4 regions of the Variovorax glacialis genome follow, and region 1 is predicted to be linked to each of the others. Evidence: predicted binding sites of a transcription regulator. Region 1 holds the regulator's gene; each other region holds the start of a gene.

Region 1 (3,550 bases):
TGCCCGCCAGCAGCGCCCACAGCGCGGCGGGCAACGCGGGCCGGGTCAACGGCGGACCTGCAGCGCGCCGGGATTGACGATGTTCGTCGGATTGCCCTTGATGAAGCTCACGACGTTGTCGAAGGCCTGACCGAAGTACAGCTCGTAGCTGTCCTGCTCCACATAGCCGATGTGCGGGGTGCAGATGCAATTCTCGAGACGGAGGAGGGCGTGGCCCTGCAGCGGCGGTTCGCTCTCGAAGACGTCGATCGCCGCCAGCCCTGGACGACCGCGGTTGAGCGCGGCGAGAAGGGCATCCTGCTCCACCAACTCGGCGCGCGACGTGTTCACGAACAGCGCTGTGGGCTTCATCCGGGAAAGATCCTCGAGCGTGACCAGGCCGCGCGTTTCCTCCGTGAGCCGCAGGTGCACCGAAAGCACATCGGCCGCGGCGAAGAACGCTTCCCGGTTCGGTGCCACCTGGAAGCCGTCGGACCGGGCCTTGGCGCAGCTCTGCTCACGACCCCAGATCACCACTTGCATCCCGAAAGCCTGGCCGTAGCGTGCGACCAGCTGGCCGATGCGTCCATAGCCCCAGATGCAGAGCGTCTTGCCCTTGAGCACCGAGCCGAGTCCGAAGTTCGGCGGCATCGATGCGGACTTGAGACCCGACTGCTGCCACGCTCCGTGCTTGAGGTTGCTGATGTACTGTGGCAGGCGACGCATCGCGGCCATGATCAGCGCCCAGGTCAGCTCCGCCGGTGCCAATGGCGACCCTGTTCCCTCGGCCACCGCGATGCCTTGTTCCGAACAGGCATTCACGTCGATGTGGCTGCCGACCCGCCCGGTCTGCGAAATGAGCCTGAGCTTGGGCAACTTCTCGATGAGCTGGCGGGAGATGTGGGTGCGCTCGCGGATCAACACGATCACGTCGGCATCCTTGAGGCGCACCGAGAGCTGCCCGATACCCTTGACCGTGTTGGTGTAGACCTTGGCGGCATACGCATCGAGCTTGGCAGCGCACTGCAGCTTGCGCACCGCATCCTGATAGTCGTCGAGGATCACAATGTTCATGGCGTGCCATTGTGCCTCGCACCACCGACAAGCTGTGCGGACGCATCATGTTGCGATTGCGCGGGAAAGCCGTCGGGGTACGTTTCGGGTGGTCGAACGGCGCTGTTCGACGGCGAACCGCTCCGGTTGGAGCCGTCAGTGCACGTGAGCGGATCGGGGTGCCGTGCCCGCTGCTTCGAGCGCAACCAGTCGATCGAGCTCGGCGCAGACGTCGGCCATCCGACCCGAAATCACCATGCGGCCCTGGTGACGGCCGGGCTGCTGCGCATCGACCATGCGCACCACCCGCAAAGGCCGCGCCGCCGCAGGCGAGCCTGTCTGTGCCGTGGAAGTCTGGCGCGCCGTGCAGCTGGGCCGGACCCCGACATAGCGCAGGCCCGACGAACTGATGCGACGAGCGCTGCGCGCAGGCATCCAGCGAGTGGCCAGCGATTGCAGGGGGGTCAACAAATCAACGATGCTGAGTAGGGCGATTCCCATGTGAACTCCAGAGGTCAGAGATTGAACACAGGCAGGATTGCTTTGATCGGCCTCGACAGGGTGATGGCACTTCGCCATACGCCCGCCACCTGTCGCGGCCGGGTGTGCGCACTGCTGAAGCCGTGCGCGCATTTCGTTCGAGGCCTACATCAGCATCGTGTTGCGGATGAGACCGACCGCCAGGCCTTCGATCTCGAAGGGCTCGCCGGGCTGGACGATGATGGTCGGATAGTCCGGGTTTTCCGCATGCAGCTCGATGACCTGCTTGTTGCGCTTGAGTCGCTTGACGGTGACTTCGTCGCCGAGCCGGGCCACGACGATCTGTCCGTTGCGGGCCTCCTTGGTGGCCTGCACCGCGAGCAGGTCGCCGTCCATGATGCCGGCGTCGCGCATGGACATGCCGCGCACCTTGAGTAGGTAGTCGGGTTGGCGCTGGAACAGCGTGTTCTCGACGTAGTAGGTCTGGTCGACATGCTCTTGCGCCAGGATGGGCGAACCGGCGGCCACACGGCCGATGAGCGGCAGTGCGAGCTGCGCCATGCCGGGCAGCGACAGCGAGAACTGGTTGTTGCGGGATTCATTCAGGGAGCGCAATGCATCGCCCTTGAGCCGGATGCCGCGCGAGGTGCCGCTCACGAGCTCGATGACGCCCTTGCGTGCCAGGGCCTGCAGATGCTCCTCGGCCGCATTGGCCGACTTGAAGCCCAGTTCGGCGGCGATCTCGGCCCGCGTGGGAGGGGCGCCGGTGCGCGCGATGGCGCTCTGGATCAAGTCCAGAATCTGCTGCTGACGGGCGGTAAGCTTGACGGCGAACTGCATGTAGGCTCCTGATGGGCACTGGGTGAATATCCAGTACCTGTATTTTTAACCAGTTTCCGAAAGTTGGCAAGTCATGGCCATAGGCAATCGAGATGGGGGGCGTCGCGTGGTCGTCCTGGGCACGGGGGGGACGATCGCGGGTCGGGCCGCTGCGGCGGATGACAACATCGGCTACACCGCCGGCGAGGTCGGCGTGGCCGAGCTGCTTGGCGGCATCGAGGCGCCGTCCGGTGTTTCATTGTTGGCCGAGCAGGTGGCGCAGGTGGACAGCAAGGACATGTCTTTCTCGATCTGGCGAGCGTTGGCGCAGCGGTGCGCCCATTGGCTCGCGGATCCCGAAGTTGCCGGCATCGTCATCACCCACGGGACCGACACGCTGGAGGAGACAGCCTACTTCCTGCAATCCGTGTTGGGGCCGTCGAAGCCGGTGGTGGTCACCTGCGCGATGCGCCCGTCCACGGCGCTGGCGCCGGACGGGCCACAAAACGTGCGCGATGCCATCGTCGTGGCGGCGACGTCCGGAGCGCGGGGTGTCGTGGCAGTTTGCGCGGGCACCGTTCACAGCGCGTTCGATGTCCAGAAGGTCCATACCTACAGGCTCGACGCCTTCGATTCGGGGGATGCGGGGCCGGTGGCATACGTTGAAGAAGGAGCGGTGCGTGTCCTGAGGGATTGGCCGGTGCCGCCGCCCGCAGCCCAACTCGCCTTCGCTCGAATGGAAGCAGTCACGTCCTGGCCGCGCGTCGAAATCCTCGTGAGCCACGCCGAGGCACGCGGCTCGATCGTCGACGCATTGCTGGAAGAGCGAAAGCGGGGCGGCGCGGACTCTGTCCAGGGGCTGGTGCTTGCCGCCACCGGCAACGGCACGTTGCACCACGCGCTCGAAGCGGCTGCGCTTCGCGCGCAGGCGGACGGGGTCACGGTCGTCCGCGCGACGCGATGCTCACAGGGGCGGATTCTGCCGAGGCAAAACGAAGTGCTGCGTGACGCGGGAGCGCTGACTCCGGTCAAGGCGCGCATCGCGCTGGTCCTTGAATGCCTGACCGGCGCACCACCCGTCTGAAAGCATGCTCGGCGCGCTGGTTGGCGCCCGCGTCTCCGCTGTCGGCTTTGCCGCGAAGGAGGAAAAGGGGATGCCGTGATGCGCGTCGATTACCTGTTCGTCGACGGCAAGGCCTATGGGCTGCGGTCCAGCCCG
Region 2 (3,550 bases), on a different contig from region 1:
TGAAAGCGCTGAGCTGCAGGAAGCCGGGGTAGACGCGCCGCATCACGCCGGCATGCGGCCACGGCACGCGACTGATCAGGTTGCGTTCGAACCAGCCGATGGAGCGCTCGTTCGCGAGCTTGTTCACCGCCGTCGGGTTGATGCGGCAGTCGACCGGTCCGGCCATGAGCGTCAGGCTCGCCGGCGTCGCCGGGTTGTCGTCTTCCGACATGAGCGCGGTGGCCGCCAGGGCGGCGACACACGGCTGGCACACCGCGACCATGTGCGCGCCGGGGCCCATGGCCTCGAGGAAGCGGATGATCTGCAGCGTGTAGTCGTCGAGGCTGAAGCCGCCATGCCACAGCGGCACGTCGCGGGCGTTGTGCCAGTCGGTGATGTAGACGTCGTGGTCGCGCAGCAGGGTGCGCACCGTTTCGCGGAGCAGCGTCGCGAAATGGCCCGACAGTGGTGCGGCCAGCAGCACCGGCGGATGCACCGCGCTGGTGTCCTTGCGAAAGTGCAGCAGCGTGCCAAAGGGCGCGACCAGCGCGGCCTCTTCATGCACCGCGACTTCCTCGCCGTCGACCATCACGCTGTCAATGCCGTAGGGCGGGCGCGAGTGCGTCAGCCGCAGGCTCGCGTAGACCTCCATCGCGGCAGCCATTCGCCGGGTCATGCTGCGATCGGCCTTGGGGTGCCACAGGGCCTTGCCGAAATACTGGGCCGCGAGCCGGGATGGCGAAAGAAGGTCGGCGTTGGTTTGGTAGGCCCTGTACAGCATGCACATGCTACAGGCAAGTTGCGGGCCAAGCTGGACCGTGCCCTCGGCCGAGGTGCACCTTTCTGGCACAGGCCTTGCACAGCTTCAACGCCGATCCGGCAGCCGAGGAGCGACAGCATGGCCAAACCCGTACTCACCATCAGCAGCAAGAACTACGGTGCATGGTCGCTGCGCGGCTGGCTGATGTGCCGGCTCGCGGGCCTGGAATTCACCGAGAAGATCATCCCGCCCGACGATCCGGCGATGAAGGCAGAGATGCTGCTGCTCTCGGCGTCGATGCTGGTGCCCGCGCTGGATCACGGCAGCATCAAGGTGTGGGACACGCTCGCGATCGGCGAATACCTCAACGAGATCAAGCCCAAGGCCGGATTGTTGCCGGCCGACGCCAAGGCCCGCGCGCATTGCCGGGCGATCTGCGGCGAGATGCACTCCGGCTTCGGCTCGATGCGCGGCTCGCTGCCGATGAACGTCAAGGCGAAATTCCCCGGCTTCAAGATCTGGTCGCGCGCGCAGACCGACATCGACCGGGTGGTGGCCATCTGGCGCGAATGCCTGGGCGCCTACGGCGGGCCTTTCCTGTTCGGCGAGCAACCCTGCATGGCGGACGCGATGTACGCGCCGGTCGTCACGCGCTTCATGACCTACGACGTCGCGCTCGACCGGTCCTGCGCCGCCTACTGCAAGCGGATCATCGAACTGCCTGCGATGCAGGAGTGGATCAAGGCGGCGAAGCAGGAACCCGAGGAGATCGACGAACTCGACGCCGAGTTCTGAAGCACCTGCCGGCCGATTCAGGCGGTCGGCTGGCGAAACATCCGCAAATCGAGCGTGGACTCGTTGCCCAGCCACATGGCATGCGCCGTGTGGTCGAGGTAGTCGTCGCCCGTCAGGCCGTGCACGAAGATGTCGAGGCCATCGCGGTGTGCGTCGAGCCATTCGATGACCTCGTCGAATTCCGCCGCGTCGAAGGCGATCTGGCAACTCCACTGCGGATGCGGGCCGACCAGTTTCTCGTGCACCCGGCCCACCACCACCAGCAGGTTGTGCCCTGCATCCTCGGCCAGCTTTCGAGCCTGCGCGACGGTGTCCGGGCCGAAATAGATATGGGCGTGGTACTGCGGATAGAGATTTTCGGGGCGGCGCGGCATGGAGGGCTCCGGTGGAAGGACGAAGCTTACGCCTCTGTCCGGCGCGGGGTAACAAGTGCTTGCTGCGCGATCGGCGGAAAGGTGAAATACTGTAGATTCATACAGTATTTTGGATGCCGCCATGGCCGACGCTTTCATCCCGCTGCACGCCTTGAAGGGCCGAGGCGCAGCCACTTTCCTGCCCCACCGTTTCGAGCGGAACGTCCGCAATGCCTTCGACGACGGTTGGGGCACGCTCGAAGAAGGCGCGGCCGAGCCGTTGCCGCCGCTCGCGACCGAGGTCCGCTTCGAGGACGCGAAGTCGGTCTTGAGCGAAAACGATTCGCCCGACATTCCCTTCGACCGGTCGCTCAATCCCTACAGGGGGTGCGAACACGGTTGCATCTATTGCTTCGCGCGCCCCACGCACAGCTACCTCAATCTCTCGCCGGGGCTCGATTTCGAGACCAAGCTGATCGCCAAGCGCAACATCGCCGAGGTCCTGCGCGCCGAGCTCGGCCGCAAGAGCTACAAGCCCAGCCACCTCGCGATCGGCACCGCGACCGACTGCTACCAGCCCATCGAGCGCGAACTTCGCCTCACCCGGTCGGTGATCGAAGTGCTGAAGGAAACCCGCCACCCCTTCGGGCTCGTCACCAAGTCCAGCGCCGTCGAGCGCGACCTCGACCTGATCGCGCCGATGGCGGCCGAGGATCTGGCGGCTGTCTACATCACCATCACCACGCTCGACGGCGAACTCGCGCGCAAGCTGGAGCCGCGCGCCGCTGCACCGCACCGGCGGCTGCGCACCCTGCGCACGCTCGCCGATGCCGGCGTGCCCGTGGGGGTGAGCGTGGCGCCGCAGATTCCCTTCGTGACCGAAGACATGGAACAGGTGCTCGAAGCCGCTTGGGAGGCCGGCGCGCGTTGCGCCTTCTACACGGTGATCCGCCTGCCCTGGGAAGTTGCACCGCTCTTCAAGCAATGGCTGGAACTGCACTACCCGCAGCGCGCGGCCCGCATCATGGCGCGCATCCGCGAGATGCGCGGCGGCAAGGATTACGACGCCGACTTCGCGACGCGGATGAAGGGAAGCGGGCTGTGGGCCGACCTGATTCGCCAGCGCTTCGAGAAAGCCACGAATCGCATCGGCTTCAACCGCCAGCGCATCGCGCTCGACCTCAGCGCGTTCCGACCACCTGGCGCAGCGGGGCAGGGCAGCCTGTTCTAGGTTCGGCCGCGCCGCGTGGCTCGACGCCGCACCAGTCGCCGCCCAATGCCTTCACCAGGAAGACCGAGGTAAGCATGCGCTGGCCGTTGATCTGCGCGGCCTGGCGTTCGGTGTTGAGCAAGGCCTGCTGCGCGGTGATGACGTCGAGATAGATCGATGCGCCGCCTTCGTAGCGGCTGGCTGCCATCTCCAGCACCCGGCGCGAGCTATCGACGGCCACCAGTGACTGCGTCGCCGCGCGGTCCAGCGAGGCGAGGCCGGTGATCCCGTCCTCGGCCTCCTGCATGGCGGTCAGGACGACGCGGCGGTAGTTGGCGACCGCGGCGTCGTACCCGGCCCGCGAGAAATCGACGTTGGCACGGATGCGTCCCCCATCGAAGATCGTCTGCGTGGCGGAAACGCCGATCGACCACAGGAGGCTGTTCGCATCGA
Region 3 (3,550 bases), on a different contig from region 1:
GCCAGATGAGCAGCACTGCCAGCGGCAGGATCGCGAACTGCGGCAGAAGCACGCCCTTGATGATCTCGGTGGCCAGCACCGACTGCTTCTCGCGCGTCTCCGCGACCTGCAGCAGCGTCGGCGGTGAATCGGGGGTGGCGCCGGCCAGCCAGAGCGATGCCACGCGCACCGGCTTGCCGTGGATCTGGCCATTGCTCAGGTAGACCACGCCGGGCGTCGGCTGATCGTCGGTGCCCGGAAACGGAATCTCGCGCTCGCCGCTGAGCAGCGTGCCGTGCTCGTCGAGCAGTTGGTAGTAGACGTGGTCGGTGTCGTCGCCGCCCAGGATCTCCCGCGCCGGCTGCGGCAGCACGAACTGGACGCGCCCGTTCTCGACGTCGACCAGTCTTGCGAGGATCTGGATGTTGGATTCCAGCGCACGATCGAAAGGCGCGTTGGCGATGCCCTGCGCCACGAGCCAGGTGACGCCGATGCTGACCGGCACGAGCAGCAGCAGCGGCGTGAGCATCCAGTCGAGGATTTCGCCGAAGAGGGAGCGCTGTGCGCGTTGAAAGAGCTTCACGCTCGCCCCCAGTCTTCGCGCACTGCGTGTCGCTTCGCCAACCCCCTGCCGGGGGCAACACCGGCGGCCCGGCGGAGCCGGCTCCGCGGTGTTTCACCAACGGGCCGGGCTGCGCCGGCCGGGGGGGTCATGGGGTGCGGGTTGGGGGATGCGCCTTGGGGCATCAAGAGGGGATTTTTTCGAGGCAGTAGCCGAGGCCGCGGACGGTGGCGATGCGCACCGGGCCTTTCTCGATCTTTTTGCGGAGGCGGTGGATGTACACCTCGATTGCGTTGAGGCTGACCTCTTCGCCCCACTCGCACAGGCGCTCGACCAGCTGGTCCTTGCTGACCAGGCGTCCGGCGCGCTGGAGCAGCACTTCGAGGAGGCCGAGTTCGCGGGCGGAGAGTTCGACCATCTTGCCGTCGATGGTCGCGACGCGGCCGGCCTGGTCGTAGACCAGCGGGCCGTGCTTGATCGCATTGCTGGTGCCGCCCATGCCGCGCCGGGTGAGCGCACGTACGCGTGCTTCGAGTTCCTGCAGGGAGAAGGGCTTGGCCATGTAGTCGTCGGCGCCGTAGTCGAGGCCCTTGACTCTTTCTTCCACGCTGTCGGCGGCGGTCAGCACCAGCACCGGCAGCTGCGAGCCGCGTGCGCGCAGTCGCTTGAGGATTTCGAGCCCGTGCAGATTCGGCAGGCCGAGGTCGAGGATCAGGAGGTCGAACTCGCTGTTGGTCATCAACGCGGCATCGGCTTGCGAGCCGGTCGCGACGTGGTCGACCGCCGAGCCGGAAGTGCGCAAGCTGCGCAGGAGGGCGTCGGCCAGCACCTGGTCATCTTCCGCAATCAGTATCCGCATGCCGTGCCTCCAGACGTCGCGGCAAACACTGCCGCCAGACCCTTCCACCCATCGACTCCCCGTCGAATTCTAGGCGGCGGCATAGGCTTCGAGACCGATGGTTACCACGGTGGCGATCTCGTCGCCGACGCTGGCGCGGAACTCCTTTTCCGCCTGTGCGACGGCATTGCGGAAGGCCTCCAGCCACGCCAGGCCGTCGGCGGTGAACTGCACGCGGCGTGCGCGCGCGTCGAGCGGGTCGGGCCCGCGTGTCACGAGACCCCATGCCTCGCACTGATCGACCAGGGTCCCCATTGCCTGCTTGGTCATGCCGGCACGCTCGGCGAGTTCGGTCAGGCGCGAGCCGTCGCGGGAGAGGTGACGGGTGATGTGGATGTGCGCGGCGCTCACCTGCGCGCGCGCCGCGAGGTTCGACAGCGCGAGCGGCACCTCGGCGTCATGGGCCATCAGCGCCAGCACGCGCTCGTCGAAACGGCGCATGGCGTGGCCGAGCAGACGACCGAGGTGGGTCTGGCGCCAGGCGTCGTGGTCGATCGGAAAAAGAGGGTCTGCCATGGCTCGGCGATAGTAAATCAAACTGACCAAAAAACAGGTTTACTCCTCTCCATTGGCCCCTACACTACTGTTCAAGCATCCAGCCTGTAATTAAAAGCAGCGGGATGAATCCAACACAACCCGTTGATATTCAAGGAGTTTTCCACATGGACGCAGTCGTCAAGGGCGCAAGCATCTCGGTCGCCAGCAGCGAAAAGGCCAAGGCCCTCCAGGCCGCACTGGCCCAGATCGAAAAGCAGTTCGGCAAGGGCACGATCATGCGGCTCGGCGAAGGCGAAGCGCTGGAGGACATCCAGGTGGTTTCCACCGGCTCGCTGGGCCTCGACATCGCGCTCGGCGTCGGCGGCCTGCCGCGCGGCCGCGTGATCGAGATCTACGGCCCTGAATCGTCCGGCAAGACCACGCTCACGCTGCAGGTCATCGCCGAGATGCAGCGCCAGGCCGGCACCTGTGCCTTCGTCGATGCGGAGCACGCGCTCGACGTGCAGTACGCGCAGAAGCTCGGCGTGAATCTCTCCGACCTGCTCATCAGCCAGCCCGACACCGGCGAACAGGCGCTCGAGATCGTCGATTCGCTGGTGCGTTCCGGCGCGGTCGACCTGATCGTGGTCGACTCGGTCGCCGCGCTCACGCCCAAGGCCGAAATCGAAGGCGAAATGGGTGACTCGCTGCCCGGCCTGCAGGCCCGCCTCATGAGCCAGGCGCTGCGCAAGCTGACCGCCACCATCAAGAAGACCAACTGCATGGTCATCTTCATCAACCAGATCCGCATGAAGATCGGCGTGATGTTCGGTTCGCCCGAAACCACCACCGGCGGCAATGCGCTGAAGTTCTACGCCTCGGTGCGCCTGGACATCCGCCGCATCGGCACCATCAAGAAGGGCGACGAGGCGATCGGCAACGAGACCAAGGTCAAGGTGGTCAAGAACAAGGTCTCGCCGCCCTTCAAGACGGCCGAGTTCGACATCCTGTTCGGCGAGGGCATCAGCCGCGAGGGCGAGATCATCGACATGGGCGTAGCCGCCAAGATCGTCGACAAGTCGGGCGCCTGGTACGCCTACAACGGCGAGAAGATCGGGCAGGGCCGCGACAACGCCCGCGAGTTCCTGCGCGAGAACCGCGAGCTCTCGCGCGAGATCGAGAACAAGGTGCGCGAGTCCCTGGGCATTCCGCTCCTCCTGGCCGAGGCGGGCGACGCGCCGGCCGAGAAGGCCGAGAAGTAAGGTCGATTCGCCCGCGCCACCCGCCCTGAGCGGCGGGTGGGCCTTGACACGCAGTGATTCAAAGCAAGCCATGGCCTTTGCCGCTCCATCTCTCAAGGGGCGCGCCCTGCGACTGCTGAGCCAGCGGGAGCATTCGCGTGCCGAACTCGAACGCAAGCTCGCGAAATACGAGGAACAACCCGGCACGCTGGCGCTCGCGCTCGACGAACTGTCCGCCAAGGATTTCATCAGCGAGGCGAGGGTGGTCCAGTCGGTCCTGCACCAGCGGGCAGGGCGCCATGGTGCCGCCCGCGTGCGCCAGGAACTGCTGCACAAGGGCATCGCCCTCGACGCGGTCGCCGAAGCCGTCGCGAGCCTTCAGGGCAACGAACT
Region 4 (3,550 bases), on a different contig from region 1:
AGGTCGGAGCACTCGCTCAGGGCCCAACCTCGCGGCGATGCGTTCGAGCACCAGCGCCAGCCCTTCGCCATCAGGCAGTGTCTCCGGCAGCAACGAGTAGCTGGCCTCTTCGAGCGGGCGAACGTCGTCCGCGGTCATGGCCAGGTCGCCGACCGGTGCGAGTAGTTCGACTTTCGCCAGGTTTTCCGCCAATAGGCGGCTCAGGTGCTCGATGTTCCGTGTCGGCTCGGCGGTTCTAACCGTCAGCTCGCCGCCATCGCCGGCCGTCTTGGCCCGCATGGCGTCGTGGCACCATTTCAGGGTGAAGGCGGTGACGCCAGAGCGTCTGGCCGCCAGCCAGCCGCACAGCTGCAAAAGCAGCCGGCGCGCACCGAACAGCATCGCCGGTGCGAGTTCGATGCGCGACATCAGTTCGAGCCTGGCTTCGAAGCGGTCGGGCAGGGTTGCCCAGGCGTGCGCTTCAGGCTTCAGCGCATAGGCCAGGTCGAGCGCTTCCACCAACGCCTTGTCGAACCGTCGACTCAGGCCGCCGCGGGGCAGGGCGCGCACCTGGCCCAGCGTCCGGCAGCCCACGCGCGCGAGGATGGCGGCATGCGCTGCGACCGGTGCCAGCACCTCAACGGGCAGGTCGTCGAGGAGTGCCTCAAGAGGTTTGGCAAAGCCGTTCGATTGACCGTTGCCGGCCACGGCCACCGCCGCCAGGCTGGTCGGGGCCCAGGCCAGCTGGCCAACGCCCAGCTCCTGGGTTTCCACTTTCACCCGCTCCACGAGTTTGCGCTTGCCGCCGAACAGGCGCACGCTCGCCTCGAGCTCCATCACGACCGCCGAAGACACCGAAGCTGCGTCGATGACGCTGACGCGCGGCGTGAACTGGAGGCACCAGATCGACAGGCCGCGAATGGCTTCAATGCGCTGGGAGTCGGTGAGCAGGCGGTCGGGAAGTAGCGCTGCCCAGAACATGGGAAGTCTCTGATGCGGTGGCGCGCGGTTTGCGCGCGGCCAGGAGAACGCTCGGCTTCGAAAGCCGGGGCGTGATGAGCGGCGCGAGGCCGCGGGGAATGGAGGGAAGGTGGAGCACGCCGTCATGCACGCCGCCCTTGCGCTTCAGCAGATGGACCCGCAGTTCCCAATCGACGCCCACACAGACCTGCACCCGCAGCGGCGCCGCGGACGGTTCGTGCTCCGCGGCCGCCGGGCGGCAGAGGAAGACGGGGCTGTCGCAGCTTTGCGCGCACACCTGCAGCCGGCGGATCTGTTCCTGGCGCGCCTGCGGTAGCCAGGACACGACGATGCCGGCTGCGTTGGCCTTCACCAGTTGCTCGGTGACCCACAGCCGCTCGGCCGGCGTTGACGCCTGGATCCAGACCAGGCGGCGCTCGTCAATGCCTTCATCACGCAGGCCGGGCAGGTGCGGAGCCTTCGGGGGGCCGACGATGACGATGTCTTCACCCTTCGCGACCACCTCGCGCATGGCCGGCGCCAGGAGCCGCCACTCGAGCACGGTTGGCTGGGCTTGGAGTACCTCGGTGAGGGAGCGAGCGGGCCAACCCCCACCGGGGAGTTCTCCGTCCAGCGAGGGGTAGCCGGTGGGCACCACCCGTGTGACCGGTGAGCCCAGCTGATCGCCGCGCCAGAGGGCGGCTTCGACGGACGCAGGCAGCTCGCCCGGTCCAAGGACGGGCTTTGACGGACGGCGCGGCGGGGCCGGCGCGTCGTCATCGTCGGCCCACTCCAGAAGGGCGGCCATTGCGGGCTCCAAATACTGTATGGACATCCAGTATGCCGTAAGTTAGGCCCCGAAGGGTCGGCTTTCATCGGAGTCGGATTTAGCGGGCGGGCGGGGGAAGCACCCGACGGCTCAATGACGGGCTGCCGCCGTGGCCGAATGCGCAGTGGCAGCGCGCAATCGACCCATCGGACTCCCGCAAAATGCGCTCATGTGCAGCCACTACCAGGCCGAGAAGCGCCGCAAGCAGATCGAGAAACACTTCGGCATCCACATGCCGCCGAGCTGGGAGCCGCCGCCGGGTGGCCTGCACATCTACCCGACGCAGATGGCGCCGTTCATCCGTCGGCCGCCCGAGCGCGAGTCGGGCGACGAGGCGGTGCCGGACTTCGAGCTGGTCGAGGGCCATTTTGGGTTGTTGCCCGGCTTCGCCAAAGAGGTGAGGTACGGCCTGCAGACCTACAACGCCCGCACCGAGACCGTGCGCGAACTGGCCAGCTTCAAGCACGCGTGGGCCAAGGCGCGGCACTGCATCGTGCCGTGTGAGGCAATCTACGAGCCCGACTGGCGCACAGGCAAGTTCATCCCGACCCGGTTCACCGCGGCGAACGACGAGACCCTGGGCGTGGCCGGCCTGTGGTCTCCTTGGAAGAACCCGGAGACCAGCCAGTGGGCGCTGAGCTTCACGATGCTCACGATCAACGCGGACGCGCATCCCCACTTCAGGCTGATGCATCGGCCCGATCCGAAACGTCCTCCCGAGATGCAGGACAAGCGCATGGTCGTGATCCTGCCGGAGGCGCAGTACGGCGAGTGGCTTGACGCGCCGCCGGAGCGCTCGATGGACTTCATGCTGCAGTTCCCGGCCGAGCGGCTCGCGATGACGGCGGAGCCACTGCCCCCGAAGGAGCCCAAGGCGAAGCTGGCGCGTGCCCCGAAGGCACCGCCTGAAGAGCCGTCGCTTTTTTGATGTCTGCAATCGCGCGGTAACCCCGGTTTATCGGACCCGATCCGGGGTTGCGGGATGGGAGCCATCGAAAAGCTGAAACCCAGCGCGTTCGGCCCAGGGCAGAGGAGGGGGAAGAGCGATTCCCCCGAAAGACTCATCCAGCCCGTCTGCATTCCTTCAAATTTGGCGGCCGAATGACAACGGTCGCCGAAACCTCACTCGCCGAGCGGACCTAAGCTTCGGGAAGCGTAGATCAACTTCCCCGACGGCGTCAGCATTGAAACGCTGAAGGCGGCCCAAATTACCGACAGACGAACTGTTCGGAACTGACCTCGCCGGACGTCATCGAGCCTGTAGCAAACGCCCGAAGAGAAGCGCCGTCGCGGCGCACAAACAGTTCCCCGCCCAGCACGGCGTCCAGCGCACCGGGCGGGCCAGCGGGCTTAGTCATTCGAACCGCACGGAATGCCCCGAGTGTCTTGCTCTCGGCAAGAACTTGATACGCAAACTCATCGTTCGACGCATTGGATGCGCGCACCGTTATGCCGTCGCCGCTGCGCACAATTTCAATCTGCCGGGAGCCGAACAGCCTGCCGATCTCGCTGGTGCAAACGAGCGTTTGCGCAGTGGCCGGAGCAAGCAGAGTGGCGACCAGCGTAGAGATGACGAACTTCTTCATGTGACCTATGAGGGCATCGACAATGCGACCAGCGAACACATCGGCGCGCAGGGCTCCATTGTCTGCGAAGGTAAAAAAGCTCGGCGATCACGCCGAAGGTCAGCTTTCAGGCACGGGCGCGAATTGGTGCTCGCGGCCAGGAAGGTAGTTCAGCTGCAAAACAAATCGTCGCCGGGAAACAAACGCTAAGCAGTCA

What was found. Region 1 encodes LexA, which represses DNA repair genes until DNA is damaged. Its sites were predicted from a motif close to ACTGTATNNNNATACAGT; they were not measured.
Region 2: ACSFBL_RS09810 (PA0069 family radical SAM protein) is a predicted target of LexA. The motif match lies at 1,997-2,014, and genes of this name have one in related genera.
Region 3: recA (recombinase RecA) is a predicted target of LexA. The motif match lies at 2,022-2,039, and genes of this name have one in related genera.
Region 4: imuA (translesion DNA synthesis-associated protein ImuA) is a predicted target of LexA. The motif match lies at 1,762-1,779, and genes of this name have one in related genera.

The regions. Positions count from the first base shown of each region.
Region 1 is NZ_JBPJZT010000005.1:109,952-113,501, reverse strand. It holds gene ACSFBL_RS15170 (MFS transporter) at 1-49, opposite strand, end outside; gene ACSFBL_RS15165 (D-2-hydroxyacid dehydrogenase family protein) at 46-1,053, opposite strand; gene ACSFBL_RS15160 (hypothetical protein) at 1,189-1,533, opposite strand; gene lexA (transcriptional repressor LexA) at 1,678-2,352, opposite strand; gene ACSFBL_RS15150 (asparaginase) at 2,426-3,415, shown strand.
Region 2 is NZ_JBPJZT010000003.1:256,121-259,670, reverse strand. It holds gene ACSFBL_RS09825 (polyhydroxyalkanoate depolymerase) at 1-760, opposite strand, end outside; gene ACSFBL_RS09820 (glutathione S-transferase family protein) at 878-1,534, shown strand; gene ACSFBL_RS09815 (DOPA 4,5-dioxygenase family protein) at 1,552-1,908, opposite strand; gene ACSFBL_RS09810 (PA0069 family radical SAM protein) at 2,030-3,118, shown strand; gene ACSFBL_RS09805 (efflux transporter outer membrane subunit) at 3,069-3,550, opposite strand, start outside.
Region 3 is NZ_JBPJZT010000006.1:375,501-379,050, forward strand. It holds gene ACSFBL_RS18655 (sensor histidine kinase) at 1-562, opposite strand, end outside; gene ACSFBL_RS18660 (response regulator) at 726-1,400, opposite strand; gene ACSFBL_RS18665 (MarR family winged helix-turn-helix transcriptional regulator) at 1,470-1,955, opposite strand; gene recA (recombinase RecA) at 2,102-3,178, shown strand; gene recX (recombination regulator RecX) at 3,249-3,550, shown strand, end outside.
Region 4 is NZ_JBPJZT010000037.1:3,135-6,684, forward strand. It holds gene ACSFBL_RS34940 (Y-family DNA polymerase) at 1-960, opposite strand, end outside; gene imuA (translesion DNA synthesis-associated protein ImuA) at 905-1,747, opposite strand; gene ACSFBL_RS34950 (SOS response-associated peptidase) at 1,938-2,696, shown strand; gene ACSFBL_RS34955 (hypothetical protein) at 2,977-3,354, opposite strand.